Regions from separate parts of the Luteibacter sp. 9135 genome, predicted to be linked through region 3. Evidence: riboswitches for the same ligand, from Rfam matches in the RefSeq annotation. Region 3 holds a riboswitch; each other region holds the start of a gene.
What was found. Region 3 has a riboswitch for cobalamin ahead of FA89_RS06055 (ribonucleoside-diphosphate reductase subunit alpha). Riboswitches for the same ligand answer to the same signal wherever they lie in the genome.
Positions count from the first base shown of each region.

Region 1: it holds a riboswitch for cobalamin, as region 3 does, so the genes downstream of both, FA89_RS11070 (CoA-acylating methylmalonate-semialdehyde dehydrogenase) here and FA89_RS06055 (ribonucleoside-diphosphate reductase subunit alpha) in region 3, are expected to answer to the same signal.
Region 2: it holds a riboswitch for cobalamin, as region 3 does, so the genes downstream of both, FA89_RS05140 (TonB-dependent receptor domain-containing protein) here and FA89_RS06055 (ribonucleoside-diphosphate reductase subunit alpha) in region 3, are expected to answer to the same signal.
Region 4: it holds a riboswitch for cobalamin, as region 3 does, so the genes downstream of both, metE (5-methyltetrahydropteroyltriglutamate--homocysteine S-methyltransferase) here and FA89_RS06055 (ribonucleoside-diphosphate reductase subunit alpha) in region 3, are expected to answer to the same signal.

Region 1 covers NZ_JQNB01000001.1:2,568,104-2,575,646, reverse strand. The annotation lists gene FA89_RS11095 (LysR family transcriptional regulator) at 1-773, shown strand, start outside; gene mmsB (3-hydroxyisobutyrate dehydrogenase) at 797-1,693, opposite strand; gene FA89_RS11085 (enoyl-CoA hydratase/isomerase family protein) at 1,690-2,862, opposite strand; gene FA89_RS11080 (enoyl-CoA hydratase) at 2,859-3,656, opposite strand; gene FA89_RS11075 (acyl-CoA dehydrogenase family protein) at 3,653-4,828, opposite strand; gene FA89_RS11070 (CoA-acylating methylmalonate-semialdehyde dehydrogenase) at 4,840-6,354, opposite strand; cobalamin riboswitch at 6,494-6,698, opposite strand; gene FA89_RS11065 (hypothetical protein) at 6,770-7,543, opposite strand, start outside.
Region 2 covers NZ_JQNB01000001.1:1,171,663-1,179,205, forward strand. The annotation lists gene FA89_RS05135 (efflux RND transporter permease subunit) at 1-2,226, opposite strand, end outside; gene FA89_RS05140 (TonB-dependent receptor domain-containing protein) at 2,371-4,278, opposite strand; cobalamin riboswitch at 4,437-4,670, opposite strand; gene nagA (N-acetylglucosamine-6-phosphate deacetylase) at 4,712-5,860, opposite strand; gene FA89_RS05150 (SIS domain-containing protein) at 5,888-6,922, opposite strand; gene FA89_RS05155 (GntR family transcriptional regulator) at 6,939-7,543, opposite strand, start outside.
Region 3 covers NZ_JQNB01000001.1:1,431,437-1,438,979, forward strand. The annotation lists gene FA89_RS06050 (ribonucleotide-diphosphate reductase subunit beta) at 193-1,221, opposite strand; gene FA89_RS06055 (ribonucleoside-diphosphate reductase subunit alpha) at 1,419-3,938, opposite strand; cobalamin riboswitch at 4,098-4,315, opposite strand; gene FA89_RS06060 (response regulator) at 4,511-7,354, shown strand; gene FA89_RS06065 (SDR family oxidoreductase) at 7,424-7,543, opposite strand, start outside.
Region 4 covers NZ_JQNB01000001.1:452,507-460,049, forward strand. The annotation lists gene fusA (elongation factor G) at 1-1,844, opposite strand, end outside; gene FA89_RS02050 (aldo/keto reductase) at 2,389-3,369, shown strand; gene FA89_RS02055 (glycosyltransferase) at 3,425-4,735, opposite strand; cobalamin riboswitch at 4,829-5,050, shown strand; gene metE (5-methyltetrahydropteroyltriglutamate--homocysteine S-methyltransferase) at 5,247-7,538, shown strand.

The sequences.
Region 1 (7,543 bases), 1.1 Mb from region 3:
CCACTGGGGACGAACTACTCGTACGTGCCGGACGCCGCATGGTGCCGACACCGCATGCGGTAGCGTTGCGCGAGGTGACTCGTGGCCTGGTGGAAGACGCGCGACGCGCGCTGCGGCCCGCCGTGACGGAACAGGACGTGGCAGGCCTGCGACGGGATTTCACCCTGCGTGCGAACGACGGCTTCGTCGAGGTGTTCGCCGCGCTGCTGATCGCCGACGCCCGGCGACTCGCCCCCGGGGTGCGCCTGCACTTTGCGTCCAAGGCCGAGAAGACACCGATGCACCTGCGCGAAGGCCTGGCCGACCTGGAGGTGGGCGTCGTGGGCGGCATGGGGCCTGAGGTACGCACACAGGCCCTGTTCCGCGACCGTTTCGTCGGCGTGGTGCGGCGCGGTCATCCACTCGACGATGGCAATCCCGTGACGGCCGGGCGCTATGTCGCGCACGGCCATGTCGTGGCCTCTCGCCGCGGTCAGGCGACAGGTCCGGTCGATACCGCGCTGGCGGTCGCCGGGCTGGAACGCGAGGTGGTGGCGGTGGTGCCGGCCTTCCACGCGGTACTGGCGGTGGTCCGTGCCTCCGACCTGGTCGGGCTGGTACCCGCGTCGTTCCTGGCGACACCAACGGAGGGTATCGCCGTCTTCGAGCTGCCGGTGGTGACACCGGGTATCACCGTGTCGCAGATGTGGCATCCGCGACTGGACAACGATCCCGGCCACCGCTGGCTGCGGCAGCGGGTGCTCGCGCTATGCCGCGAGCACCTGCGCGCCTGAGCCGTCGCGGGCGTCGCCTCGGTTCAACCGTCCAGCGAAGGCGCGACCAGCTTCACCACGCTCGAGAAATCCAGCCCGCCGCGGCCGGCCTTGCTGTTCAGCGCGTACAGGTTGCGCGCCAGTTCGCCCAGCGGGATGGACGCGCCCACGCCCACCGCCGCCTCGGTCACCAGGCCCAGGTCCTTCAGCATCAGGTCGGTACCGAAGCCGCCGGTGTACCCACGCGACGCGGGTGCGCCGGGCAGCACGCCGGGCCAGGGGTTGCAGACCTCCGTGGCCCAGCTGCGTCCGGTGCTGACCGCCATCATCTGCGACAACACGGCCGGGTCCAGTCCATGCGCGGCGCCGAGGGCGATAGCCTCGCCAGTGACGGCCATGATGACGCCCAGCGCCATGTTGTTGCACAGCTTGGCCACCTGGCCGGCGCCGTTCGCACCGACATGGAAGATGTTCTTGCCCATCGACGCCAGCAACGGCCGTGCGCGTTCCAGCACCGCGGCGTCGCCGCCCACGATGAAGGTGAGCGTGCCGGCCGCAGCACCGGCCGTGCCGCCGGACACCGGCGCGTCGAGCATCGCCAGCCCACGATCGGCCGCAGCCCGGGCCACCTGCTTCGCCGTCTCCGGGGCGATGGTGCTGCAGTCGACGACCAGCGCGCCGGCCGGAATCGCCGCCAGCAGGCCCGCGTCGCCCCGATAAAGCGCGTCCACGTGACGGCTGGCCGGCAACATGGAGATCACCACCTCGGCGTCCACCACGGCGTCTACCGCGCTGACGGCCGCGGTAGCGCCGAGCGCGACCGCGGCCTCCACCGCCGTTGGCACCAGGTCGAACACGCGCAGGCGGTGCCCGGCCTTGAGCAGGTTGGCGGCCATCGGGCCGCCCATGTTGCCCAGTCCGATGAAAGCGATGCGACTCATGGCGAGGATTCCGTGGAGGCACCCAGGTCGGCCAGCGGATGATCCGCGGCGGCCCATGGGGCGTGGAAGAAGGTTTCCGCCCAGGCCGGCGTGGCCTCGGCGAGGGTGGCGGGGTTCCAGCGCGGCTGGCGGTCCTTGTCGATGAGCAAGGCACGGATGCCTTCGGCGAAGTCGCCGTGGGCGGCGCAATGCAGCGACACGGCGTATTCGAGGCGGAAGGTATCCGCGAGCGACAGGTCGGCGGCGCGCCGCTGCAGTTCGAAGCCCAGCCGCGCCGATCCGGGGGCGCCGGCGAGCAGCGTGGTTTTCGCCGCCTGCAACCACGCATCGTCGGTGTCGAGGGCGATGATGCCGGCGACGACCTCGTCCAGGTTCGACGGTGCGCACAGGCGCTCGATGAGCGCTGCATGCTGCTGCAATGGACCGGCGGACGCAGGCTGCGCGAACGACTCAAGCAGGGCCGAGAGCGTCGCGTGGTTGTTCGTGGCGGCGTCGGACCATGCCGTGTCGATCAGCCTTGCGACCACCTCGTCGTGACGCGACGACTCAACGAAATGATCCGCCAGGCGCGCATGGATCGCGTCGCCCGCATTCAGCGGTGCGCCGGTCAGGGCGAGGAAGAGGCCACCGTGTCCGGGCACGCGGCGGAGCAACCAGCTGCCGCCCACATCGGGGTAGAGGCCCACCGTGATCTCCGGGAACGCCAGCTTCGAGCGCTCGGTGACCACGCGGTGGCTGGCGCCGGCCATCAGGCCGATGCCGCCGCCCATGACGATGCCGTGACCCCAGCACAGCACGGGCTTGGCGTAGCGGTGGATGCGGTAGTCGAGTCGGTATTCCGTCGCGAAGAAGGCGGCGGCAGGCGTATCGCGCGCGATGTCGTGGTTATCGACGCGATGGTCGAGCATGCCCCTGTACAGGCCATGCAGGTCGCCACCGGCGCAGAAGGCCTTTTCCCCCGCTCCCTTCAAAAGCACCATGACGATGCCGTCGTCGTCGGCCCAGGCACCCAGTCGTTCGTCAAGCAGGCGGGCCATCGGCAGCGACAAACCGTTCAGCGTCTTCGGCGCATTCAGCGTGGCGATGCCGATGCGCCGGCCGTCGCGCGTCGCACGCTCGTCGAACAGCACCGGTGCGTTGTCGGGCGTTTCCATCGGCGTCGCGCTCATGCGTTCTTCCACTGCGGGCTACGCTTTTCCAGGAAGGCGTGCACACCCTCGGCCTGGTCGGCGCTGTCGAACAGGTCGACGAAGGCCTCACGCTCCGCCACCAGCGCGGCCGCGTGGGTCTGGGTGCGGGTGGCCTGGACCAGCCGCTTGCACGCCGTGACGCTGGTCGGACTTTGCGCGTGGGAGCGTGCGGCCCAGGCCAGGGCCGTGGCCAGCCCCTCGCCGGTGGGGACCACCTCTTCGACCAGACCGATCCGCAGCGCGGTGGGCGCGTCGACGCGCTCGCCGAGCAGGATCATCCGCTTGGCCCAGCCTTCGCCGACCAGGCGCGGCAGGTTCTGCGTGCCGCCCGCACACGGCAGCAGGCCCACGCCGGCCTCGGGCAGCGCCATCTGCGCGTGCGCCTCGGCGATGCGCAGGTCGCACGCCAGCGCGCACTCCAGGCCACCGCCCATCGCATAGCCGTTGATCGCGGCGATGCTCACGCCACGGAACGCTGACAGGGCCTCGAAGGCCTCGCCGAAGCGACGGGCCGCTGCGCGCGCCACGGCGCGGTCGCCGTCGGCGAACTGCTTGAGGTCGGCGCCGGCGCAGAAGAACTTGCCGCCCTCGCCCGTGACGACCAGGGCGTAGATGTCGCGATCGGCGTTCAATGCGCCGACCAGATCACGCAGTGCCGTCAGGCTGTGCACCGTCCAGGTGTTGGCCGGCGGGTTGCGCAGGGTCACGACGGCCGTATGGCCCTCGACCTTCAGCGCCAGTCCGGTCCAATCGGTGTCCTTGTAGCCACTCATCGCAATTCCTCTTCGGTGTTGAGCAGGTGGCGCGCCACGATCACGCGCATGATCTCGTTGGTGCCTTCCAGTATCTGGTGCACCCGACTGTCGCGCAGCAGCCGCTCGATCGGGTACTCGCGTATGTAGCCGTACCCGCCATGCAACTGCAAGGCATCGTTGCAGATGGCGAAACCGGCATCGGTGGCGAAGCGCTTGGCCATGGCGCACCACACCGTGGCGTCGTGGCTGCGTGCATCGAGCTTGCGCGCGGCGGTGTGAACCATCTGCCGTGCGGCCACCAGTTGCGTGGCCATGTCGGCCAGCTTGAATTGCAGCGCCTGGAACTCGCCCAGCTTGCGGCCGAACTGGCGCCGCTCACCCAGGTAGCGGCGGGCCGCATCCAGCGCCCCCTGCCCCGCGCCGAGCGAACACGCGCTGATGTTGATACGGCCACCGTCCAGTCCCTTCATCGCGATGCGAAAGCCCTCGCCTTCCTCGCCCAGCCGGTTCGTTGCGGGGATACGCACGTCCTCGAACGTGATGCCGCGCGTGGGCTGGCTGTTCCAGCCGAGCTTTTCCTCCTTGCGGCCGTAGCCGATCCCCGCGGTATCCGCGGGCACTGCGAACGCACTGATGCCGCGCGCGCCGTCGCCGCCGGTGCGAGCCATCACCACCAGCATGTCGGTGGCGCCGGCCCCGGAGATGAACGCCTTGCTGCCGTTGATGACGTAATGGTCGTCCTCGCGCACGGCGCGCGTCTGCAACGAGGCCGCATCGGAACCGGCGCCCGGCTCGGTCAGGCAATACGACGCGAGACGTGTGCCGCTGGCCAGCGGTTCGCCCCATGCCTGCAACAGGGCCGGCTGGGCGTAGGTGGTCAGCATCCAGGTCGCCATGTTGTGGATGCTGATGAAGGCGGCCGTGGAGGGATCGATCGCGGCCAGTTCCTCGAACACGATGGCCGCGTCCAGCCGCGTCAGGCCGGTACCGCCGGCCGCTTCGTCCACGTAGAGGCCACAGAAGCCCAGTTGCCCGGCCTTGCCGATGACCTCGCGCGGAAAGATGCCTTGCGCGTCCCAGTGCGCCGCATGCGGCGCCAGCTCCGCCTGGGCGAAGTCGCGCGCCGCCTCGCGGAACGCATTCTGCTCGTCGCTCAGGCCCGCGGCCTGCACCGTCACCGGAATGTCCATGAGGGGCGCCCTCACTTCAGGCTGATGGTGGTGTTGACGCCCTGACCCGTGCCGCCGTCGTCGAACCAGCGCGAGGTGACCGTCTTGGTCTGCGTGTAGAACATGACCGCCTGCTTGCCGTACGGACCGAGGTCGCCCAGCTTCGAGGCGCGCGAGCCCGTGAACGAGAACAGCGGCACCGGCACCGGGATAGGCACGTTGATGCCGACCTGCCCCACGTCGATGTCCTCCTGGAAACGACGCGCCGCGGCGCCGCTGCCCGTGAACAACGCCGTGCCGTTGCCGTTGGGGTTGGCGTTGACCAGCGTGATCGCCTCATCCAGCGTGTCCACCGTGAGCACGACGAGCACGGGACCGAAGATTTCCTCGTCGTAGATGCGCATGCCGGGGCGCACGCCGGAGAAGATGGTCGGGCCGACGAAGTTGCCCTGCTCGTAGCCCGGCACGCGGCAATCGCGGCCGTCCAGTTCAAGGGTGGCGCCTTCGGCCACACCGGCATCGATCAAGGCGTGCACGCGATCGCGCGCCGCGCAGGAGATGACCGGGCCGACATCCGTACCGGCCTCGCTGCCCGCATTGACCTTCAACGTCTTCGCGCGGGCCACCAAGTCGGGCAGCCACTCGCGCGCGGCGCCGACCAGTACGGCCGTCGAGGCCGCCATGCAGCGCTGGCCCGCCGCGCCGAACGCCGCGCCGACCATCGCGTTGAGCGTCTGCTCGCGATGGGCATCGGGGAGCACCACGGCGTGGTTCTTCGCGCCCATCATGCACTGTACGCGCTTGCCGGCCTGCGACGCGCGATGGTAGACATGGGTGCCGACGCGGGTGGAACCGACGAACGACACCGCCTTGATCTGCGGGTGGTCGCAGATCGCGTTGACCACGTCCTCGCCACCGTGCACGACGTTGAGCACGCCGCGGGGGATGCCCGCTTCCACGGCCAGTTCGACCAGGCGCATGGTCACCATCGGGTCCTGCTCCGACGGTTTCAGCACGAAGGTGTTACCCGTGGCGATCGCCATCGGGAACATCCACAGCGGAATCATCGCCGGGAAGTTGAACGGCGTGATGCCCGCGCATACGCCCAGCGGTTGCAGCAGCGTGTAGGTATCCACACCGCCGGCCACGTTGTTGGCCAGCTCGCCCAGCTGCAGGTTGCCGATGGCCGCCGCGTGTTCCACCACCTCCAGGCCACGGAACACGTCGCCTTCGGCATCGGGCAGCGTCTTGCCCTGCTCCGCCGTGAGCGTCGCGGCCAGTTCGGCCATGTGCTCGCGGATCAGTTGCTGGTACTTGAGGAAGATGCGCGCCCGCGCACCGATGGGCGTCTTGCGCCAGGTGACGAAGGCGCGGCGCGCGGCATCCACCGCCGCCTCGACTTCCGCCGGCGTGGCGAAGGGCACGCGTGCCAGCACCACCTGCGTGGCCGGGTTGACCACGTCACGCCATTGCGTGGTGGCCGATTCGACGAACTCGCCGTCGATCAGCAGCTTTACCGTGGCGACATGAGTCGCGGCCGGGTTCATCTCGTTCATTGTCCAGTCTCCAGATCGCTCACCCGCGAAACCGGGCGTGCGAGGGACAAGACAAGTGATTCGAGACAACGGACGCCGCGTCGAGTCAGCTCATCCGGTTGCCCACCGCAACACCCGAGGAAGACACCGCATGCGATGTCCACCACGGGCCGGTCTCCGGGCTTGCGAGCGATGCGGCATGCATCAGCCCGACACCTTCCCGCGTTGCCGCAGTGGTTCTGAGTCGGGTTTTCTCGCCTACCGTTGCGGGGGCAGCGCCGGCATCGGACCGGCTTCCCGTTTCACCCTGCGCACCGGAATGGCGGCGGCAGGACACCTGTGGCCCATCGATTGTAGGCGGCGCAACGCATGGGGACACGCTGCGATGCAGTAAACGGCGCGGTGGCGGCGTCGAGAGCCGGTGGCATCAGGGCTTGTGGTACGAGAAGATCTTGGCCAGTTCCGCGTGGTGCCCCTTGTCGGCGACGAGTTCGGTCATGGGATGCGCACGCACGATGCTGCTGCCGCTCTTGGTCGTGGTCTCGCCGGGGTGCTGTCCGCCGAAGGGTCGCCCGGGCACGCCGGTCAGCGCACTGTGCGAGCCCAGGTTGTCCTTGAACATCTCGCCGCAATGGAAACACACCTGATTGGGGAAGCTGGCGAACGTGGCCACAAGGCCCGTGTCCTGGGCCATGGGCGTGTGTCGGTGCGTGTCGTGCAGCGTCACCGCCATCGGCTCGGAATGGTGGTTCTGCGCCGGGTTGCTCTTCTTGCCCCGGCGTTTCGCCGACTTCACGCTTGGCGCGTACAGCGTGGACGGCGCACCGCTGGCGGTCTTGTCCAGCCCCTTCGCGGAAACACCCATGGCATAGCTGCCGTCGATCCACGCGAAGCGGGCGGTGCCGTGGTCGTAACGTACCTTGCCGACATCGGAGAGCACGGTGTTGATCGTCTGCTCGGTGCCCTTGCTGTTGAGCGCGGGCGTATACAGCCGCTTTGCGCTCTCGTCGAACGCGCTGACGAACGGCTTGGACGCTGACGCATCACGAAGCGCCTCGGTGGTGGGCAACGAGTGCAGGCGCCAGCCCTTGACCGAGCCATCCGGCATGTTGGACAAGCCGACGATGGAGCCACGTCGCGAACGGTACATGGTGTTGGTTTTTTTCGAAGGCGACGGTACCGCGCCCCAGTCCTGCGTACT
Region 2 (7,543 bases), 260 kb from region 3:
GGCCGAATCGACCATGCCCATGCCGACGTTGAGCCGGCCGGCCGCATTGCGGTCCACGGAGAGCATCTGCTGCTTGCCGACGATGTCGAAGTCGCTGCCGACGTCGCGGAACTCCGGCATGGCCCGCATCTGCCGCACCAGCTTCAGCGTCCAGGGTTGCAGCGGCTCGCCGCCGGTACTGACCAGCTGGAAGGAATACTGCCCGCGATTGCTGTTGCCGCCGTTGCCGCCCAGAAACTGCATCGGGTTCATGAACACCTGGACATCGGACAGCTTGTCGTACTCCTTGCCCTTGCGATCCAGGAACTCCTTCATCGACTCGTGGCGCTGCCCGGCGCCGCTACCCTTGGGCTTGAGATCGATGAACATCGTGCCGTTGTTGCCCACCGCGGCGCCGTCGTTGCCGCTGCCCAGGATCGTGGTCACGTCCGCCACGGCGGGATCGCTCTGCATCATCTCGCCGACCCGCTTGAGCCGGCGCGACATCTCCGTCGGGGATATGTTCGCGTCCGCGGTGACCTCGGCCTGGAGCATGCCGGTGTCCTCGTCCGGCATGAAGTTGCCGCCGGCGGTCTTCACCACGGCGAAACCCAGCCCGAACGTCGCGACGAGCAGGATCAGCGGCTGCCAGCGCATCACCCGCCGATGCCGCATGGCCCAGTCCAGGCCACGCGAGTAAAAGTGCAGGAACCCGCGATCGAAGCGCTCCAGCGCGCGTTCCATCCGACCGGGCTGGCGCCCGGGCGCATCGTGCTTGAGATAGCGGGCACACAGGGCCGGTGTCAGCGTGAGCGATACGATGGCGGAGATCAGTACCGCCGCGGCCAGCGTCACGGAGAACTCGCGCAGCAGCTTGGTGATGAGGCTGTTGCCGAACAGCAGGGGCGCGAACACGGCCACCAGCGACAGGGTGATCGACATGACGGTGAAGCCGATCTCGCGGACGCCATCCAGCGAGGCAGGCATCGGCTTGGATCCGTTCTCCATGTGCCGCACGATGTTTTCGATGACCACGATCGCATCGTCCACGACAAAGCCGATGCACAGCACCAGCGCCATCAGCGACATGGTGTTGAGCGTATAGCCGAGCGTCCACATCACCACGAAGGCGCCCGCCAGCGACAACGGCACGCTCAGCGTGGCGATGAGCGTGGGGCCGAGCCGGCGCAGGAACACCATCATCACCAGGAACACCATGACGATGCTGATCAGCAGCGCCACCTTCACCTCGTGCAGCGCCGACTGGGTGGTCTGGGTCAGATCGAAGATGGGGGTGACCTTCGCATCCGCCGGTAGCAGCGAGCGGAACCGGGGCAGCGCCGCTCGGATCGCGTCCGCGGTAGCGATGGAGTTCGCTTCCGGCCGCTTGCTCATCTGCATGGTGACCGCGCGCTCGCCCTGGAACCACGCGGCCTGGTACTGGTCCTGCTGGCCGTTGTAGACCCTGGCGATATCCGAAAGGCGCACCGGCACGTTGTCGCGCACGGCGATCAGTATCTTGCCGAAGTCCTTCGCGTCGCGCAGGCTGTCGGTGGCCGTCACCGTCATCTGGCTGTGGCCATCCGAGAGGACGCCCTGCGGCGAGGTGACGTTGGCGGCACTGAGCGCATTGGAGACGTCGTTGGCGGTCAGTCCCTTCGACGACAGTGCGCGCGTATCCAGTTCCACGCGCACCGCGTGGGGCGTGCCACCGAACACCTGCACGCGTGACACGCCTTCGATCTGCGCCACGGCCGGGCGGATGAGCGTGTCCACCACGTCGTAGAGCTTGTCCGGCGGCAGCGTCTTCGAGGTGAAGGTCACCAGCAGGACGGGGATCTGGCCGGTGTCGAACTTGAAGTACTGCGGCGGCGTCGGCATGCCGGCCGGCAGGTCGGCGGCGGCCGCGTTGATCGCGGCCTGCACGTCACGGGCGGCCGCATCGGTGGAGCGCGCCAGGGTGAAGCGCAGCCGCACGAAGCCGCTGCCCTCCGAGCTGTTCGAGTACATCTGGTCCACGCCCGGGATCTGGCCGAGGTGGCGCTCCAGCGGGGCGACGATGGTCGAGGCCACGGTCTGCGCATTGGCACCGGGCATCTGGGCCTGGATGAACACGGCAGGCACTTCGATGGACGGCAGCGCCGCCACACCCAGCAGCATGTAGGCGATGGAGCCGCACAGCACCAGCCCCGCCGCGAGCAGCGAGGTTCCGATCGGTCGGCGGATGAAAGGTGCAAAAACGTTCACGACACTTCCTGTGATCGCGGGAAGCATACCCGCGCCCACAGACTTTATGACGTTCCCACGGTTTCGTGGCGTGTGCCTTTAGTGGGGCCCCTGCCGGAAGGCAGGGGTACCCCGTTTGCCGGCGGGAGCCGCCGGCGGGCCGGATCAGCGCAGGGGCGAGAAGCGCAGGGTCAGGTAATACGTGCGGCCCAGCTGGTTGTAGTACGCCGCCGTTTCGTAGCGTTTATCGGCAACGTTCGCGACGCGGCCCTGCACGCTCCAGGCATCGTCCAGGTGCCAGGTGGCGCGCACGTCGGCTGTCGTGTAGCCGCCGAGGCGGGTGTTGTTGAGCGCGTCGTCGTAGCTGTAGCCCGAAGCGTAGACCGAGCCGCCGAGCGTGAACGCACCCAGGTCCTTGTCCAGGTCTACCCGGCCGGTACGACGGGGGCGGCGCGGCAGCAGGTTGTGCTTCTCCGTACCGCTGTCGAGGTCCAGCGGCTGCTGCAGCGTCAGGTAGCCACGCACGTGCCAGCCATCCAGGTCGGCACCCACCTGGCCTTCGACGCCGCGCAAGCGCGCCTTGCTCACGTTGATCGGCACGAATAGGGGGTCGAAGCCGATCAGGTCGTCGACATGCGTCTGGTAGGCATTGACCGCCCAGGTCCAGATGCCGGGACGGCTGGACAGCCCGATCTCCGCCGTGCGTGACGTCTCCGGCTTGAGTTCCGGTGCGGGCTGCCCGGTAAACCCATACGGGTAGTACACGTCGTTGAAGGTCGGCGCATGGAAGGCGGTCCCGTACGAGGCCGTGATCTTCATGCCGTCGTCGAAGCGGTAGCCATAGGCGGCCGAGCCGGTGGTGTGGTTGCCGAACTGAGTGTTGTGGTCGTGGCGCGCGGACAGCTGGATCTCGTGCGGGCCGAACACGCCTTGGTACAGCGCGAACACACCGGTGTTGTTGCGGGTGTCCTTCAGGTAAGCCGTATCGCTGTCGAGCTTTTCCTGCTGGTAATCGACGCCGGCGGTGAGCGTCTGCCCGGCGGCCAGCGTGATGTCGTTCTGCCAGGAGGCCTGGTTGCGCTTGGAGTACAGGTAACCCGTGCGCACCTTGTCGGCGCCGGTGACGAGGTTGCCGAGGCCGTCGTAGTACTTCTTCTGTGTACCGTTGAGGTAATTGTCCGCGCGGTCCTGGTTCTGGCCCAGGCTGACCGACATGCGCCAGGCCGACATCACGTCGAACGCCAGCTTGGCGCCGGCCACCTGCTGCGAGCGCCGGGTCAGGTTCTGGAAATCGCCGTCGTATTCGATGTCGCCCTTGCTGCGCAGCCAGCTGCCGGTGAGTTCGGTGCCGTTGTCCCAGCGGTAGCCGCCCGAGAGCGCACCGTTGTAGGTGCGGTAGGCGTCGTGGTCCGGCTCGTCGGTGAAGCAGCCCTTGAACGCGTCGGCCGCACCAACGCGGCAGGCGTTGATCCCGGCGGTGTACTGGCCGCCCAGGCTGGCGTTGTACCAGCCATGCGTGGTGCCGCCCGAGAGACCCACCTGCCCGGCGGTGTAGCCGTGGCTGCCGCCGCCGATCGACAGGCTGGGCGTGGGCGCTTCGCCGGCCTGGCCGCGACGGGTGAAGATCTGGATGACGCCGCCGATGGCATCCGAGCCGTACAGGCTGGAGCGCGGGCCACGGACCACCTCGATATGGTCGATCTGCTCGACCGGCAGCTGCTCGTAGGCGGGCAGGCCGGCACCCACGGTGCCCACGCGCACGCCGTCCACCAGCACCAGCGTGTGTGCCGAGTTGCTGCCACGCATGAAGAGCGAGGTCTGCTGGCCCAGGCCGCCCGTGTTGGTCATGGTCACGCCGGGCAGGCCGGCCAGCAGGTCCTGCACGTTGCGGGGCTGCAGGCGCTCGATGTCCTCGCGGCTGATGACGGTGACCGGGGCCAGCACTTCGTCCAGTGGCGTGGGCGCGCGGTTGGCGGTGACCACCACCGGGTCGAGGGTGCCGTTGGGTGCGTCGGCCGCATGGGCAGCGACGATCGTCGACAGCAGGGCCGTCGCGAGCAGGGTTTTCTTCATGGAACGGGTTTCCTCCGCCGCTGGTGCGGCAATGCGTAGCCTCAACAGGCGCGCGGGAGGACACAACGACGAACGGCACCACGGGCAACACCCGGATGACTGTCCGGATTCGCCCTCCGCGAATCGCCGATAACGGGACGGCGCCCGCGCTTAAAAGCGCAGGATTCGCCGATCGGGCCGGTCTCCGGACTCGCGCTGGCCCGAGGGCATCGCACCGGCGCCTTCCCGCTTGCGCAGTGGCTGTGGCCGGTGGATGGAGCCGTTCTGGGCGGCTCCTCACGCTTACCGTTGCGGGGGCAGTGCCGGCCTTGCCACATGTGTGGCGCACCGGCTTCCCGTTTCATCCCCGCCCGCTTCAGGCCGGCGGGGACACCCGAACAACGCAATGTTAACGCCTGGCCCGCGCGGAAGCGAGCCAGTGCGGGGCGACGGATCAGGCGGCGTAGACGCGCTCGCCGCCGATCCAGGTTTCGGCCACCGTGTGGTCGTCGTCCATCACCACGAAGTCGGCGCGATAGCCCGCCGCGATATGGCCGTGGGTGGCTTCCAGCCCGAGGAAGGCGGCCGGATAGGTGGAGGCCATGCGGGCCGCCTCGTCATAGGCCACGCCAACCATCTCCACCGTGTTGCGCACGGCGGTGGCCATGTCCAGCGCGGAGCCGGCCAGCGTGCCGTCGGCCGTCTGGCAGACGCCGTCGCGGACGGTGATCGTCTCGCCCTTCAGGACGAAGTTCGGATCGTCCGACCCCACGGGTGGCATGGCGTCGGTGACCAGCATCATCTTCTGCGGCGCCTTGGCCGCGATGGCGACACGCAGCGAACTCGGGTGCACGTGGTGGCCGTCGACGATCAGGCCGCACCAGCTGGCGGCGTCTTCCAGCGCGGCGCCGACCACGCCGGGCTCGCGGCTGGTGAACGGCGTCATGGCGTTGAACAGGTGCGTGAAGCCACGCACGCCGGTCGCCAGGGCCTGGCGGGTGGTGTCGTAGTCGGCGGCCGTGTGGCCGGCCGCCACGATCACGCCGTGGGCGACCAGCTGTTGCAGCACCGCGGCCGAGGCGCGCTCGGGCGCCAGCGTGAGCAGCGTGACGCCGCCGTGCCGCCGGGCGACCATGGCTACGTCGTCGGCGTCGGCGATACGGAACTTGGCCGGATCGTGCACGCCCTTGCGCTCGGGCGCGATGAACGGGCCTTCGAGGTGGATGCCGAGCACGCCCGGCACGCCCTGGGCCACCGCGTCGTTCACCGCATCGATGGCCTTCGCCATCACCGCGGCATCGTCGCTGATCAGGGTGGGCAGGAAGCCGGTGGTGCCGAACTTCGCGTGCGCCTGCCCGATGCGACGGATGGTGTCGACGGTGGGCACGTCATTGAACAGCACGCCGCCGCCGCCGTTGACCTGGCAATCGATGAAACCGGGCAGCAGCGTGCGGCCACCGAGGTCGTGACGCTCGGCGGCGCGCACGCGGGGATCGGACGGCAAGGCCAGCCCGGTGATGGTGCCGCCGTCGACCAGCACGGCAAAGCCACCCTGGAAGCCGTTATCGGTCAGCACACGGCCGTTGACGAGGGCGATGGTCATGGCAATTCCTATACGTGGGGCGAGAGGTCAGACGGTCTCGGTGACCTTGTTGAGGTGCGGCGGCACGTCGGGGTTGAAACCGCGTGCCAGCGCCAGCGCGGCCGTGGCGCGGTAGAAGCTCTGCACGGTGATCAGCGGTGCGGCGATGGGCGCGGTGGCGACCAGGGGCAGCACGCCCTCGCCCGTGGCGCCGGGTGCGGCGATCCACACATTGGCGCCGCGCTTGCGGAACTCCGCCGCGATCTCCAGCACGCCGGGCAGCGTATCGTCGTTCTGCGCGAAGAACAGCACGGGGAAATGCGGGCCGACCAGGGCCATCGGGCCGTGCTTCACCTCGGCCGCGCTGAAGGCCTCGGCGTGCAGGTTGCAGGTTTCCTTGAACTTAAGCGCGGCTTCCAGCGCGCCGGCAAAGCCGAAACCGCGGCCGACCACGAACAGGTTGTGCGCATCGACCAGGCCCTCGGTAAGTGCCGACCAGTCCGCGTCCCAGCCCTGGCGAAGCTGCGTGGGCAGGGCGGTGATGGCGTCGGCGATCTCGGCGCGGCCGCTCCAGCGGGCGGCGATGTGCAGGATCGCGAACAGCGCGCCCAGGTAGCTCTTGGTCGCGGCGACGCTGGTTTCCGGGCCCGCGTGCAGCGGCACCACCACGTCCGCCACGTCGGCCAGCGGGGAATCCACCACGTTGACCAGGGCGACCACATAGGCGCCGGCCTTCTTCGCGGCCTCCGCGTTGCGCACCAGGTCGGGGCTTTTGCCCGACTGCGAAACGGCGAGGTACAGCGCGCCATCGAGGCGCTGTGCCGCGTGATAGATGGAGGTGACCGACGGCGAGGCCGATGCGGTCACCACGCCCAGTTGGGTTTCGAACACGTACTTGGCGTACATCGCCGCGTGGTCGGAACTGCCGCGGGCGCAGGTGATGACCATGCGCGGGGGCTGGGCACGAAGCCGGTCGGCAAGGGCGCCGATCACGCCTTCGTTGAGGGCGAGTTGCCGTTCGACTACCTCGGCCGTCTCGTGCGCTTCGCGGTACATCAGGGTGTCTTGCGGCTGGGTGGTCATAGAAGTGGTGTGCCCGTCAGTCGCTTTGCAGTTCGGCGACGAAGTCGTAGATGTCCCCGCGATACCAGGAACAGGTGAATTCGACGATGCGGCCGTCGTCGAGGAAACTACGCCGCTCGATGTTCAGGCCGGCGCTGCCGGCACCGAGCCGGAGCAGCCGGGTCTGGGCCGGGCCCAGCACCACCGCGCGCAGGCGTTGCAGCGCGCGCCGCGGCCGATTGCCCAGCGTGTCGAGCGCTTCGTAGAGGGAATCCTCGACCAGGCTGGGGTCGGGCAGGAGGCTGAGCGGCACGGCGCTGCGCTCGATCGCCAGGGGCTCGTCGCCGGCGTAACGCAGGCGATGCAGGCGGACCACCTGGGTGCCGGGCGAGAGGTTCATCGCCATGGCTTCCTCCGGGGTGACCTCGCCGATGGCCCGCTCGAAGAACTCCGAGCGCGGGTTGAGCCCGCGGGCGCGAAGATCCTCGGTGAAGCTGGTCATCCGCGACAACGGCTTGACAATGCGTTCGGATACGAAAGTGCCGGCGCCGTGGCGTTGGGTGAGCAGGCCATCTTCGACCAGCCCGCCGATGGCCTTGCGCACGGTGACCCGGGACAGGGTGAGGGCCCTGGCCAGGTCGC
Region 3 (7,543 bases):
GCCTCTAACTGAGGCGAAAGAAGCCGACCGCCTAAACCAGCGAGCGTTTCCGTTCATCCGGTATCGCGTACCAGGCTCACGGAAACGCTCGCTCGCCTGGTGCGATATGGCATCGGTTGCCCTTGCCGTGGAGAGGGTTCGCGCACGTGCGTGCGCTCCTACACCCTCGTTTTTTGAACGAGGGTTCTTGTTTCAGAACGACTGGTCGAAGGCGACCTCGCCCTGCACGCCCACTTGGTACGAGGAGACGCGGCGCTCGAAGAAGTTGGTCAGTTCCTGGACGTCCTGCAGGTCCATGAAGTCGAACGGGTTCTTCGCGCCGTATTTCTTCGGCATGTCGAGCTGGACCAGACGCTGGTCGGCGCAATACTCGAGGTACTGGCGCATGTCGGTGACGGACAGGCCGGCCACGCCGCCGGAGAGCACATCCGCCGCGAACTGGGTCTCGCAGGCGATCGCGTCTTCCAGCATGGCTTCCACTTCCTGGCGCATCTGGTCGTCGAAGAGGTCGGGCTCCTGCTCGCGCACGGTGCGCACCACCTCGAAGGCGAAGGCCATGTGGCCCGACTCGTCGCGGAACACCCAGTTGGTACCCGAGGCCAGGCCGTGCAGCAGGCCGCGCGAACGCAGGTAGTAGACGTAGGCGAAGGCGGCGAAGAAGAACAGGCCCTCGATGCAGGCCGCGAAGCAGATCAGGTTGAGCAGGAACTGGCGGCGGTGCTCGCGCGTTTCCAGGCGGTTGAGGTTCTGGATCGAGTCGATCCACTTGAAGCAGAACTCCCCCTTCTGGCGGATCGAGGGAATGCTCTCGATCGCGTCGAAGGCCTTGTTGCGCTCGCTCGGCTCCGGAATGTACGTGTCCAGCAGCGTGAGGTAGAACTGCACGTGCAGCGCTTCCTCGTACAGCTGGCGCGAGAGGTACATGCGCGCCTCGGGCGAGTTCACGTGCTGGTACAGGTTGAGCACCAGGTTGTTCGACACGATGGTGTCGCCCGTGGCGAAGAAGGCCACCAGGCGATGGATCAGGTGCCGGTCGGCGTCTGACATCTTCGACTTCAGGTCACTGGTATCGAGCGAGAAGTCCACTTCCTCCACCGTCCACGTGTTGCGGATGGCCGAGCGGTACATCTCATAGAACTGCGGGTACTTCATCGGCCGCAGGGTGAGCTCGAAACCGGGATCGAGGATATGGGTGTCGCGGGCGACGGGCAAAGCGGACATCGGGGCTACCTCAGAAAGGATGGCGCCAGGCACGGCGGCACCGTGGCGCGTGTAGCGTGGCACGTGTAGGAGCGCACGCTGTGCGCGAAAAGCCAACGAAGCGGAGATGCAGCGCGATCCGCAGCGTTGCCGCGTCGTCGCGTTGTTGGTTTTCGCGCACAGCGTGCGCTCCTACATGGATCGTCGTGCGTGGTCGGTTACTGGCAGGCTTCGCAGTATTCGGGGTTCTCGAGCGAGCAGAACACCGCGGCTTCCGCCTGCTCCTGCGCATCGGCGACGACCGGCGCGGCGGGCGTCGGCAGCGCGGCCGACGACGAGCTGACCGTGGTCTTGGTGATGCGGGTGGCGGGACGCGAGCGCAGGTAGTACGTCGTCTTGATGCCGGACTTCCAGGCGTACATGTACATGGACGACAGCTGGCCGATGTTCGGGTTTTCCATGAACAGGTTCAGCGACTGGCTCTGGTCGATGTAGGCGCCGCGGGAGGCTGCCAGGTCGATCAGGGCCTTCTGCGGCAGTTCCCACGTGGTGCGATACACCTCGCGCAGTGCGGCCGGGATGGACGTGATGCCCTGGACGGAGCCTTCGGCGAGCTTGATCTGGTCGCGCACTTCGGCGGTCCACAGGCCCAGCGTCTTCAGCTCGTCCACCAGGTAACGGTTCACCACCAGGAAGTCGCCCGACAGCGTCTCGCGCTTGAACAGGTTGGACACCTGCGGCTCGATGCACTCGTAGCAGCCGGCGATCGAGGCGATGGTGGCGGTCGGCGCGATGGCGATGACCAGCGAGTTGCGCAGGCCCTTCGCCTTGATCTTCTCGCGCAGCTCGGCCCAGCGACCGTCGACGTCGGTCGGCGTGGCGGCCGGCCAGTAGTCGAACTGCAGCTCGCCGTTGGCGGCGCGGGTTTCCTCGAAGCCGGGATGGGCGCCGTCACGCTCAGCGATCTCGTTGGACATCGAGAGTGCGTGGAAGTAGATCTCTTCCTGGATGCGCGAGGACAGCTTCAGCGCTTCCGCGGAATCGAAGGGCAGGCGGAGCTTGAAGAAGACGTCCTGCAGGCCCATGACGCCAAGCCCGACCGGACGCCACTTCATGTTCGCCGTCTTCGCCGTGGCGATCGGGTAGAAGTTGAGGTCGATCACGCGGTTCAGCTGGCGAACGGCGGTGCGCACCGTGGTGGCGAGCTTGTCGTAATCGAACTGGCCGTCGACCACGTGGCGTGCCAGGTTCACCGAGCCGAGGTTGCACACGGCGGTCTCGCCTTCCGAGGTCACTTCCAGGATCTCGGTGCACAGGTTGGACAGGTGGATGACGTTTTCCGGACGCGCGGTCTGGTTGCTGGTGGCGTTGGAACGATCCTTGAATGTCATCCAGCCGTTACCGGTCTGCGCCAGCGAACGCAGCATGCGGGCGTACAACTCGCGCGCCTTGATCGACTTGACGGCCAGTCCCTGGGCCTCGGCCTTCTCGTAGGCGGTCTCGAAGGCGGCGCCCCACGTGTCGACGAAGTGCGGCACGATCTTCGGGTCGAACAGCGACCAGTCGCCGTCGGTCTCGACACGGCGCATGAACAGGTCCGGCACCCAGTTGGCCAGGTTGAGGTTGTGCGTGCGGCGCGCGTCGTCACCGGTGTTCTCACGCAGCTCGAGGAATTCCTCGATGTCCGCATGCCAGCTTTCCAGGTACACGCAGGCGGCGCCCTTGCGCTTGCCGCCCTGGTTCACCGCGGCCACCGACGCATCCAGGGTCTTCAGCCACGGCACCAGGCCGTTGGAATGACCGTTGGTGCCCTTGATCAGCGAGCCGCGCGAGCGGATACGCGAATAGGCCAGGCCGATACCGCCAGCGAACTTCGACAGCTGGGCCACGTCGCCGTACTTGGCGTAGATGGACTCCAGCGCGTCCTGAGGCGAATCCAGCAGGAAGCACGACGACAGCTGCTCGTGCGCGGTGCCGGCGTTGAACAGGGTGGGCGAGCTGGCCAGGTATTCCAGCGACGACAGCATGCGATACAGCTCGAGCGTCTCGGCCACGTCGTTGCCGCCGAGGGCGCAGGCGATGCGCATGAAGAAGTACTGCGGCGTCTCGATGACGAAGCGCCGGGTCGGGTGGCGCAGCAGGTAGCGGTCGTAGACCGTGCGCAGGCCGAAGTATTCGAAGCGGCGCGAGCCGGCGGTGTCGATGGCATCGTTGAGCTTGCGCGCGTTGACCAGCACGAAGTCACGCAGGCGCTCGTTGAGGATGCCCAGCTCGAAGCCGGTGCTGATCGACTGCGAGAACGACTGGATGTCCTGGCCGGACACTTCCTTGTCGACGAAAGCGGCCAGCAGGCGCGCGGCCAGCTGGCCGTATTCCGGTTCCTCGGCGGTGAGCGCCGCGGAGGTGCGGATCGACAGCTGGTCCAGCTCCTGCGTGGTGGCGCCGTCGTACAGGCCGCCGATGGTCTTCAGCGCCACGCGCATCGGGTCGACCGCGAACAGGCCATCGGCGCTGCGGGTCACCGCGCGCACGATCTTGTTCACGTCGACGGCTTCCTGGCCGCCGTTGCGCTTGGTGACGCGCATCTGGCCGGGGTTGTGCGGCGGGGTCAGCGCGAACGCCGGCGGCGGCTCGTTGCGGTAACCGGCAGCGGGTGCCTTGTCCGCCGGGGCGGGGGAGGTGACGGCCGTATCGGCTGCTTCGGTGCGCTCGCGCGCGGCGGATTCCATCGTGGTCATGTCAGGCGTGCCCCAGGGCTCGGTTCAAACTCCCGTTCCCTCGGACGGGGCTCGAAGCGGTGGGCCGGCGGAAAAAGATCGCGTCGGAGCACGCCATCGGGGGCTCCGGACCGCGACGTGCCTCCCCGCGGAAGCCGTCACCACAAAAACCGCCGCCTGGCGGGGCGACAGCTGTTGGCAGGTCTTCGGACTTCGTGGACGGGGACGCCTTTCGGGTCCGGCCTAGCCGTCGCTTCCCAATCCCACGGGGGGACCAGTGCGTGTGACGGGTTCGTTTCCACTTACCGCTGCGGGGCAGTTCCGGATTTGCACCGGATTCCCTATTAAGTCCGACGGGCAGTCGCGCCTCTTCGGACACCAACGGGACACACCATATAGCTGGTCCCCGGTACCGTCAACACAAGATATAGGGTAAATGCGCTATGTGCTTGATCCGCCGGGAGTCATTTTTTTACAACCCCCCGTGGACCGATTTGCGCATCGCGACATGACCGTTTCGTGAAGATGGCCTACACAAATTGCAGGGCTTCGAACCTTTAACATCTGCGATCCGCCCCATGACCGCTCGCTCGATGCCATCTACGTTCGCGTTGCAGGAACACGCCCTGGTCACCCATGCGTTCGACGCACTGCCGTTCGGCTTCACGGCCGTGTCGGCGACAGGGGAGCTCCTTTACGCCAATGCCTGGATGACCGCACGGCTTCGTGACGGGGCGGGGCAGGGCTTCCTGACCTGGTGGACCGAAGACAGCCGCGCGCGATTGAGCACCCTGCTCCTGACCGGCGGGATCGAGGGCGTCCGTGAGCTTGCGCTCACGGCGGTCGACGGCACCGCCTGGCGGGTCTCGGTCGAGCTGTGGCGCGCCCCGGTGGCTGGCGAGGCGGTCTTCATGGTCGCGGTATCCCCCCCCGTTGGCGATGCCGCCGCCACGGCCGGCGACACGGAAGATCGGCGCCTGGCCCTCATCGAGGTGGGCAACCTGCTCCGTGACCTCGAGGATCCGGCCCACATCGCCTACTGCGTCGCCGAGGTGCTGGGCCGCACGCTCCGGATCAGCCGGGCCGGTTACGGCACCGTGGACACCGTGGCGGAGACCATCAGCGTCGAACGCGACTGGAACGCCCCCGGCATCCTGACGCTGGCCGGCGTGCTGAACTTCCGCGATTACGGATCGTACATCGACGATATCAAAGCCGGTCGCACCGCCGTCGTCACCGATGCCTACCAGGATCCGCGCACCCAACGCACCGCCGATGCGCTGGCGGCGATCAGCGCCGTCTCCTTCATCAATATGCCGGTGACCGAGAGGGGCGGCGTCGTGGCGCTGCTCTACCTCAACCACGAGGGGCCCCGCGAGTGGCCGGAGGAGGAGATCGCCTTCGTCCGTGAGGTGGCCAATCGTACGCGCGTCGCCGTGGAGCGGCGCCGCGCCGAAGCCGAGCTGCAGCAACTCGCCCAGAGCCTGGAGCGACAGGTGGCGGAGCGCACCTTCGAGCGCGACCGTATCTGGCGCTTCTCCAGCGACATCCTGCTCGTGGCCGATGCGGATACGCGCCTGCTCTCGGTCAATCCGGCGTGGACCGCGATCCTGGGCTGGAGCGAGCGCGAGACCCTGGGACGGTCCTACCTGGATTTCGTGCACCCCGACGACACCGATCGTACCGGTGAGGAAACCGGGCAGCTGGCCGACGGGGTGGCCACGCTGCGCTTCGAGAATCGTTACCGCACGGCCGATGGGGGCTTCCGTCAGCTGTCCTGGCGGGCCGTGCCCAGCGAAGGCATGATCTTTGCCGTGGCCCGCGATGTCACGATCGAACGCGCGCGCGACGCGGAACTGGACCTGGCCCAGGAGCAACTGCGCCAGGCGCAGAAGATGGATGCTATCGGCAACCTCACCGGTGGCGTGGCGCACGACTTCAACAACCTGCTGCAGGTGATCAGCGGCAACCTGCAACTGCTGGGCATCGATGTCTCGGGTAACGAACGCGCCGAGCGTCGCGTGGCCAACGCCATGGCGGGCGTCACTCGCGGGTCCAAGCTAGCCGCCCAACTGCTGGCCTTCGGCCGGCGCCAGCCGCTGGCGCCCAAGGTCGTCAACGTCGGCCGCTTCGTCCGTGACATGGACGAGCTGCTCCGCCGCGCGCTGGGTGAGGCGATCGAGGTGGAGACCGTGATCGCCGGTGGTCTGTGGAATACGCTCGTCGATCCGTCCAACGTGGAGAACGCCCTGCTCAACCTGGCGATCAACGCACGTGACGCGATGAGCGGCCAGGGCAGGCTCACCGTGGAGGCAGGCAACGCCTTGCTGGACGAGAACTATGCGAAAACCCACGGTGACCTCCGTCCCGGCCAGTACGTGATGCTTGCGGTGACCGACACCGGATGCGGTATTCCGGCGGATATCCTGGACAAGGTGTTCGACCCGTTCTTCACGACCAAGCCCGAGGGCCGCGGCACGGGTCTGGGCCTGTCGATGGTCTACGGATTCGTCAAGCAATCCGGTGGTCACATCAAGGTGTACAGCGAGCCGGGTGAAGGTACGACGGTAAAGATCTACCTGCCCCGGTCCATGCAGAGCGAGGATCGTATCGTGGTCGTCGAAGAGGAAGCCATTCGCGGTGGTGACGAAACCATTCTCGTCGCCGAGGACGATGAGGCCGTGCGGGAAACCGTGGTCGGCATGCTCGCCGAACTCGGTTACCGCGTCCTGAAGGCACGCGATGCCGAGAGCGCGCTGTCGATCGTGGAAAGCGGTATCGCCATCGATCTGTTGTTTACCGACGTGGTGATGCCCGGCCCCCTGCGCAGCCCCGAGCTCGCGCGCAAGGCGGTCGAGCGCCAGCCCGGCCTGGCCGTGTTGTTCACCTCGGGCTATACCGAGAACGCCATCGTGCATGGCGGTCGCCTGGACGAGGGCGTCGAATTGCTCAGCAAGCCGTACACGCGCGAGCAGTTGGCACGTCGGGTCCGCCAGGTGCTGGGCGCCCGCATGCCCCGGACGATCGCCGAGGTGGCGACGCCTCCGCAGGCTCAGTCGCCGGCCCCGGCCCCGGCCGTTGCCGTGCCGCTACGCGTACTGGTACTTGAAGACGACGCCTTGATCCGTATGTCGATCACCGAGATGCTGGAGAGCCGCGGACACGTGGCGTTCGAGGCCGGTGACGGTAACGAAGCGCTTCGCGTCCACGGTGCCGAGGCCATCGACGTGCTGCTGGCCGACGTGGGATTGCCGGGCATGAGCGGCGTGGATGTGGCCGAGCGGCTGCGCGAGGCCCAGCCGGAATTGCCGGTGATCTACGCCACAGGCGACCACACCGCCAATGGCGTGGTCCGCGACGATCGCACGGCGATCATCGTCAAGCCGTACGGAGTGGCCGACCTGATGGAAGCACTGGGGCGCATCGCGCGTCGTTGATAGACGCTTGTCCGTCGACGCGGGCACGGGGCGTGCCGACGCGTCGACGGGTGCTTTTCGATGCGTCTGTTACGGCAGCATGTTGCCGCCGGTCACGCCGTAGGTCTCGCCGGTGATGAAGCTGGCTTCCTGGCTGGCGAGCAGGACGTAGAGTGGCGCGCATTCCACCGGCTGGCCCGGGCGGCCCAG
Region 4 (7,543 bases), 980 kb from region 3:
GGGGTGGTGACCGATACCCGCATCACCGGCTCCAGCAGCACCGTGCCCGTCGCCTCCAACGCGGCTTTCACCGCCATCTGCGCAGCACGATGGAAAGCGGCCTCGTTCGAGTCCACCGCGTGCGCCTGGCCGTCGAGCACCGTCACGCCGGCACCGACCACGGGGTGGCCACGCGGGCCCTCGAGCAGCGCCGACCGCACGCCCTTCTCCACGGCCGACTGGAGGGCCTTCGGAATGACGCCGCCGGTGCTGCGGTCCTCGAAGCGGTTGCCCGCCTCGCCGGTCGGTGCCAGCGACAGTACGACGCGCGCGTACTGCCCGCTGCCACCGGTCTGCTTGGCCAGCTTGCCTTCGACCGGACCGGAGGCCTTCGCCGGGGTTTCCTGGTAGGCCACGCGCGGGAAACCGGTACGTACCGGCACACCCCATTCGCGGCGAAGGCGCTCGACCGTGACCTCCAGGTGCAGCTCGCCCATACCCCAGACCAGCGTCTCACCGGTCTCCGGATCCGTGCCCACGCGAAACGACGGGTCCTCCTGCGCCAGCCGCGCCAGCCCGTTGCCGAGCTTGAGCAGGTCGGCGGAGCGTTCCGGCGACAACCGCCACGACAGCACGGCCGGCTGCGCCTGGATCGTCTCCAGCCTTACCGGGCGATGCGGATCGGCCAGCGTTTCGCCCGTGGCGACGTCTTTCCAGCCGGCGACGGCCACGATGTCGCCCGCTTCGGCGAACTCGACGGCGTCGGTTTCGTCGGCGCGCACGACGGCAAGCCGGCCCACGCGCTGGACGCGATCGGTGCCGCTGCGCCACACCGCATCGCCGACGCGCAGGCGTCCGGCATAGATACGAACGAACGCCATCGGGCCATGCGCCTGATGAACCACCTTGAAGACCAGCGCCGCCAGGGGCGCCTGCGCGTCGGGCAGCACCGCGATGTCACCGTCGTCGGTATGCGCGACCACGGGCGGACGATCCAGCGGCGACGGTAGATAGTCGACCATCGCATCGAGCAACGCCTCGATACCGACGTTGCGGAACGCGGAGCCCGGCAACACCGGCGAACCGAGGCCCGCCAACGTGCCCCGGCGCAACGCCGCGCGCAGTTCGTTCGCCGTGATCGGCTGGTCCGCCAGCCAAAGGGCGGCGAGCGTATCGTCGTGATCGGCCACCGCGGCCACGAGGTCTGCACGCGCAGCCGCATGGACGGCGCGCTCGGCGGCATCCCACGCGTGCACGCCCGCCGCGCCGGTGGCATCGAAGCGCCACGTGCGCTCACCGACCAGGTCGACCAGGCCGGTCATGTGTTCGGCCTCGATGACCGGCCGCGCGACGACCCAAGGGCGGGCGCCCAGCGTGTCCCGCATCTGCACGACCACGGCGTCGAAGTCCGCCCCCGGGCGATCCATCTTGTTGACGAACGCCATGAGCGGTACGCCATGGCGGCGTGCCTGGTGCCACACCGTTTCCGATTGCGGCTGCACGCCCGCCACGCCGGAAAAGACGGTGACCGCGCCATCGAGCACGCGCAACGAACGTTCCACCTCGATCGCGAAGTCGATGTGTCCCGGGGTATCGATAAGGGTAAGCCGATGCGGCTCGCCGCCATCCGGCGTCCACTGCGCGCGCACGGCCGCGGCACCGATCGTGATGCCGCGCTCGCGCTCGAGCTCCATGTGGTCGGTGGTGGTCGCGCCGTCGTGCACCTCACCCGTGCGATGGATCGCGCCGGAGGCGTAAAGCAGGCGCTCGGTGAGCGTGGTCTTGCCTGCGTCCACGTGCGCGATGATGCCAAGGTTGCGCCAGCGGTCGACGGGAATGCGGGTATCGCGGTTGACGGTGTTCATGGGTGACAGTGTCCTGAAGGGATCGCCAGGGGCGTGGACCAGGGGGCAAGCGAGGCACTCCCCGATCCGACGACCGCCGCCCCTGGCGGAGCCGGACGGGTCAGGATCGGGGGTCGCGGCGGTTCTTCATGGCACGTGCACTCCGGAGATGACGAAAAAAAATCAAAAAAAAGCACCCTTGCGGGTGCTTTCGACGTACTGCTGGCGCCGGACGCCTAGGAGGGCGTGCCGCACCGCACGAAGCGCGCGCACCCGCGACGCGCCCCAGGGGCGATCGATAGGCGGTGCTTCAAATCGTGCTTGCAACGGAACATGGGGTGGCGCTCTTCAAAGGTTGGCAGGGATGACACCATAGCGTCGTGCGCATGACATAGGGGCATGCACGACGCTTTCAAGCGCGCCATCGAAAGATTTCGAAGACTATATTCGGTCGAGCGGCGTCGCGAAGACGCCACAAGCAGCGGCGGTGATGTCACGGGAGCTCTATGCCACGTCCACGTGACATCCGCCAAGATCGCTGTTTATTTCCATGGAGTCCCTACCCATGCGCTACGTGAAACTCGGCCGCACCGGCCTGGAGATTTCCCCCGTCGTCCTGGGTTGCATGACCTACGGCGCGCCCGATCGCGGCAACCACGCGTGGACACTGGACGAAGCGCAGAGCCGCCCCTTCCTGCGCAAGGCGCTGGACCTGGGCATCAATACGTTCGATACCGCCAATGCCTACTCGGACGGCACCTCCGAGGAAATCGTCGGCCGCGCGCTGCGCGACTTCGCACGTCGGGACGAAGTGGTGATCGCCACCAAGACGTTCTTCCGCTGGCACAAGGGGCCGAACGGCGGGGGCCTGTCACGCAAGGCGATCTTCCACTCGGTGGATGATTCGCTCGCCCGCCTGGGAACCGACTATATCGACCTGCTGCAGATCCATCGTTTCGACCCGGATACGCCGATCGAGGAAACGCTCGAAGCCCTGCACGACGTGGTCAAGGCCGGCAAGGCGCGTTATCTCGGCGCGTCGTCGATGTATACGTGGCAGTTCGCGCAGATGATCTACACCGCGCGCCTGCATGGCTGGACCGAATTCGTCAGCATGCAGGACCACTACAACCTGCTGCAGCGCGAGGAAGAGCGCGAGATGATGCCGTTCTGCATCGACGAAGGCATCGCGCTGCTGCCGTGGAGCCCGCTGGCACGCGGACGGCTGACGCGCGACTGGGACGAAGGCAGCACCCGGCAGCAGAGCGACGTGTTCGGCAGCACGCTTTATGGCGGCACGGAAGACGCCGACCGTGCCATCGTGGCGGCGGTGAAGCAGGTGGCGGAAGCGCGCGGCGTACCGCGCGCACAGGTGGCGCTGGCATGGGTCGCGCAGCGCGAAGGCATCACCGCGCCGATCGTGGGCGCGTCGAAGCCACAGCACCTGGACGATGCCGTGGCGGCGATCGAGCTTACGCTGACCGCCGACGAGATCGCCACGCTGGAGGGCGCTTATACGCCCAGGGCCATTGCGGGCTTCGAATGAAGCCTGCCTTCCAAATGACGCGTAACCGCTGCGCGCTGAAGCGTGGCGTTTGCGATCAGCTCGCTATCGAAGGTGAGCGTGGATGCCGCCGCGTTTCGATCGCCCGTTCGATAACGTCGGCGGCCCGAGACGCACCCGTTTCCGCCCGGATGGCCGTGGCCGCGTGTTGCGCGCGCAGGGCGACGCCTTCATCGGCAAGCAGCACGCGCAACCTCGCGGCGGCGCGATCCGCGCGATAACGCGACGCTGGCAACACGGCCCCCACGCCGAGTCGAACCACCCGCGCCGCGTTGTCCGGCTGGTCGAACCCATGCGGCACGACCAAGGAGGGGCAACCGGCGCGGAGGGCTTCCTGAGTGGTGCCTACGCCGCCGTGGTGCACGACGGCCGCAGCACGTTCGAACAGGGCGCCGTGCGGGGCGTATTCGACGGCAAGCACGCCATCGGGCAGCACGGTCGGCAGGCGCGAACGCATTTCCGGTGATCCCGTCAGCAGTACGGCGCGTCGGCCCAGCATCGCGGCGGCGCCCATGCTTTCGCGAAGGAAGCCTTCACCCGCGTGGACCGCCGCCGAGCCCAGCGTGAACACCAGCGGTGGCTCGCCGGCGTCGAGGAACGCCGTCAATGGCGGCGACAGGCTGCCCAAGGAGGGAGAGTAACGGCAGTAGCCCGTCACCAGGGTATGCGCCGGCGCATCGGCCGGCGCCTGCCCGAGTAACGGCGAATACATGGCTAGCACGCCGTCGCGCGCGTGCTGCCCGCAGTGGAAGGGATCACCCCCTGCCGAGACCGGCGCCAGGCCGAGCGATTGGCGGAATCGGCGCACCGGGCGCGTCCACGGTGCCGTGACGTGCTCGGCCATACGACGAAGCCAGGCGCCGCGTCGTGGCGTGGCGCGCAGAAAGCGGTCGAGCACCGCCAGGCCCGTGGCGGGCGGATCGTACGCCGACAGGAACGCGGCCGGCGAGAGCACCGCCGACAGCCAGGCGACACGCGTGGTCTCACCCAGGATCTGCCCGGCGAAGGCCAGTGTGGTCGTCACGATGGCATCCGCATCCGCGCAGACAGGTGCCAGCGCCTGGTAGCTCGCCGCCACATCCGCGGCGGCCAGGTCGCGAACGACGAAGCGTGGGCCGCGCAAGGGGTGGAACGCCCGCGCGGCAAAGGCGGCTTTGTCCTCCGGCTCGGCGATACCGCTGGCCAGCACGAAGCGCAACCCGGCGTCCGCCACCGCTTGCCGATGGATCGCGTGCGCGCCGATCGTGACCCGGTGCCCGCGCGCCACCAGCTCCCGGCCCACCGACAGGAAGGGAAACAGGTCGCCCTGTGACCCGACCGTCGCCATCACGATGTGTCGTCCCGCCATGTCCCCCCTCCCGTCGATGTCCACGCGCATCCTCGCGGCCGGCGTGTCGACGCGATGCATCCCGACGCGTTGACCTGCCCCCACCACGCAGGCTAGTCTTCGCTCGCCAGCGGTCTTTATCTCTCTATTCGAATGGAAAGATAAAAGCTAAGAGGGAAGCCGGTGCGAATCCGGCGCTGCCCCGCAGCGGTATGTGGAGACGAACGCGTCACAGGCACTGGATCTAACAACGATCCGGGAAGCGACGCGCAAGGCGGCACCTGTTCCGGTGCCACATCCACGAGCCCGAAGACCTGCCGCCGGCCTGAGCACGCGTACCGTCATGGGTACGCGCGCTCCGCACGACCTGGACCCACCGCGCCCGCGTGGTGGCCCGGTTCGCCCGCGGGGGCGAAGGTCGACGGTACGCCGCATGACACCCACGACGCCGTGCACCTGCGTGCGGCGGCGCGCGCGTGTCCGGCAGCGGGCCGCCCTTCCCTCCTCTTTGCCACGAAGAGGACGTATCCACATGCCACACGTTACCTACCCCGGTTTTCCCCGCATCGGCAGACGCCGTGAACTCAAGCGCGCGCTCGAAAGCCACTGGCGGGGCGATAGCGACCGCGAGGCCCTGCTCGCCGTCGCCCGCCAGCTGCGCGAGCGGCACTGGCAACTCGCCCGCGAGGCCGGCGCCGACAGCGTGCCGGTCAACGACTTTTCCCTGTACGACCATGTGCTCGATGCCGCCGTCGCGGTGGATGCCATCCCCGAGCGCTACCGCGACCTGCATGCGCGGGACGCCCTGGCGGGCTACTTCGCCATGGCACGCGGTCGCCAGGACGGCACGGTTGACCTGCACGCACTGGAGATGACCAAGTGGTTCGATACCAACTACCACTACATCGTTCCGGAACTGCATGCGGGCCAGGTCTTCGCTACCCGGGCCGACAAGGCGGTGGCGGAATACCGCGAGGCCGTGGCCGCGGGCCATACGGCGCGCCCAGTGCTGCTGGGCCCGCTGAGCTTCCTTCGCCTGGCCAAGACCGTGGACGGCAGCGACCCCCTGGCCCTGCTGGATGCCCTGTTGCCGGCCTGGAGCGGCTTGCTCGACGCGCTGACGGAAGCCGGCGCCGACTGGGTGCAGGTCGACGAACCGGCCCTCGTGCTGGACCTCGAACCGGCCTGGCAGGCGGCGTACCGGTCGGCGTACGCCGCCATCGGCGAGCGCACGCGCGGACGCATCCTCCTGGCCACCTATTTCGGTGACCTGGGGGCCAACCTGGCCCTGGCCACGTCGTTGCCGGTGGCAGGCCTGCACGTGGACCTGGCCCGTGCTCCGGGGCAACTGGACGCGGTGATCGACGCGCTGCCCGCCGGGCGCGTGTTGTCCGCCGGCGTACTGGACGGCCGCAACATCTGGCTGAGCGACCCGGCCATCATCGGCCCGCGCATCGCCCATGCACGCAAGCGCCTGGGTGACGATCGACTCTGGCTGTCCACCTCGTGCTCGCTGCTGCACGTGCCCATCGACGCCGCCGAGGAAAAGCGCCTGCCCGGCGCGATCGGCGAGTGGCTGTCGTTCGCCCGGCAGAAGATCGTCGAACTGCGCCGCTACGCCGATGCCGCGACCGGCGACGAGGCCGCGCAACGCGTGCTCGCCCGCCAGCACGATACGGTGGAGGCGCGTCGCCGCTCGCACGACGTGGTGCGCGCCGAGGTGCGTACGCGCGTGCGCGGGCTGACACCGCAGTTCGGCCAGCGCCGTTCGGCCTATGCGTTCCGGGCCAACGTGCAGCGTGAGCGCTTCGGGCTGCCCGACCTGCCCACCACCACCATCGGCTCGTTCCCGCAGACCGCCGACCTGCGGCTCGCGCGTGCCGCGCACCGGTCCGGCAAGCTGGAAGACGAGGCCTACCAGGCCGTGCTGCGTGACGAAGTACGCCGCGCGGTGGCCTTCCAGGACGAGATAGGGCTGGATGTCCTCGTGCACGGCGAGCCCGAGCGCAACGACATGGTGGAGTATTTCGGCGAGCAGCTGCAGGGCTATGCGTTCACCTCGCTGGGCTGGGTGCAGAGCTACGGCTCGCGCTGCGTCAAGCCGCCGATCATTTACGGCGACGTGGCCCGGCCGGCGGCGATGACGGTCGCCTGGTCCAGCTACGCGCAATCGCTGACCAACAAGCCCATGAAGGGCATGCTGACGGGCCCGGTGACCATGCTGCAGTGGTCGTTCGTGCGCGACGACCTGCCCCGTGCCGAGGTCTGCCGGCAGATCGCGCTGGCCCTGCGCGACGAGGTGCACGACCTGGAAAAAGCAGGCATCGGCATCGTGCAGATCGACGAGCCCGCGCTGCGCGAGGGCCTGCCGCTGCATCGCGCCGACTGGGCCGATTACCTCGCCTGGGCGGTGGACGCGTTCCGCATCACGGCCGGCGGCGTCAGCGACGCCACCCAGATCCACACCCACATGTGCTATTCGGAGTTCAACGACATCATCGAGGCCGTCGCGGCGATGGATGCGGATGTCATCTCCATCGAGACCAGCCGCTCGCGCATGGAACTGCTGGATGCCTTCACCCGCTTCCGCTACCCGAACGGCATCGGTCCCGGGGTCTATGACATCCACTCGCCCCGCGTGCCGGCCGAGGCCGAGATGGCCGAGCTGCTGGACCGGGCACTTAGGGTGCTGCGACCCGACCAGTTGTGGGTCAATCCGGATTGCGGCCTGAAGACCCGTGACTGGCCAGAGGTGGCCGAAGCCCTGAAAGGCATGGTCTCGGTAGCCCGGACGGCCCGGGAGAGGCTGACGACGGCGGCATAAAAGGG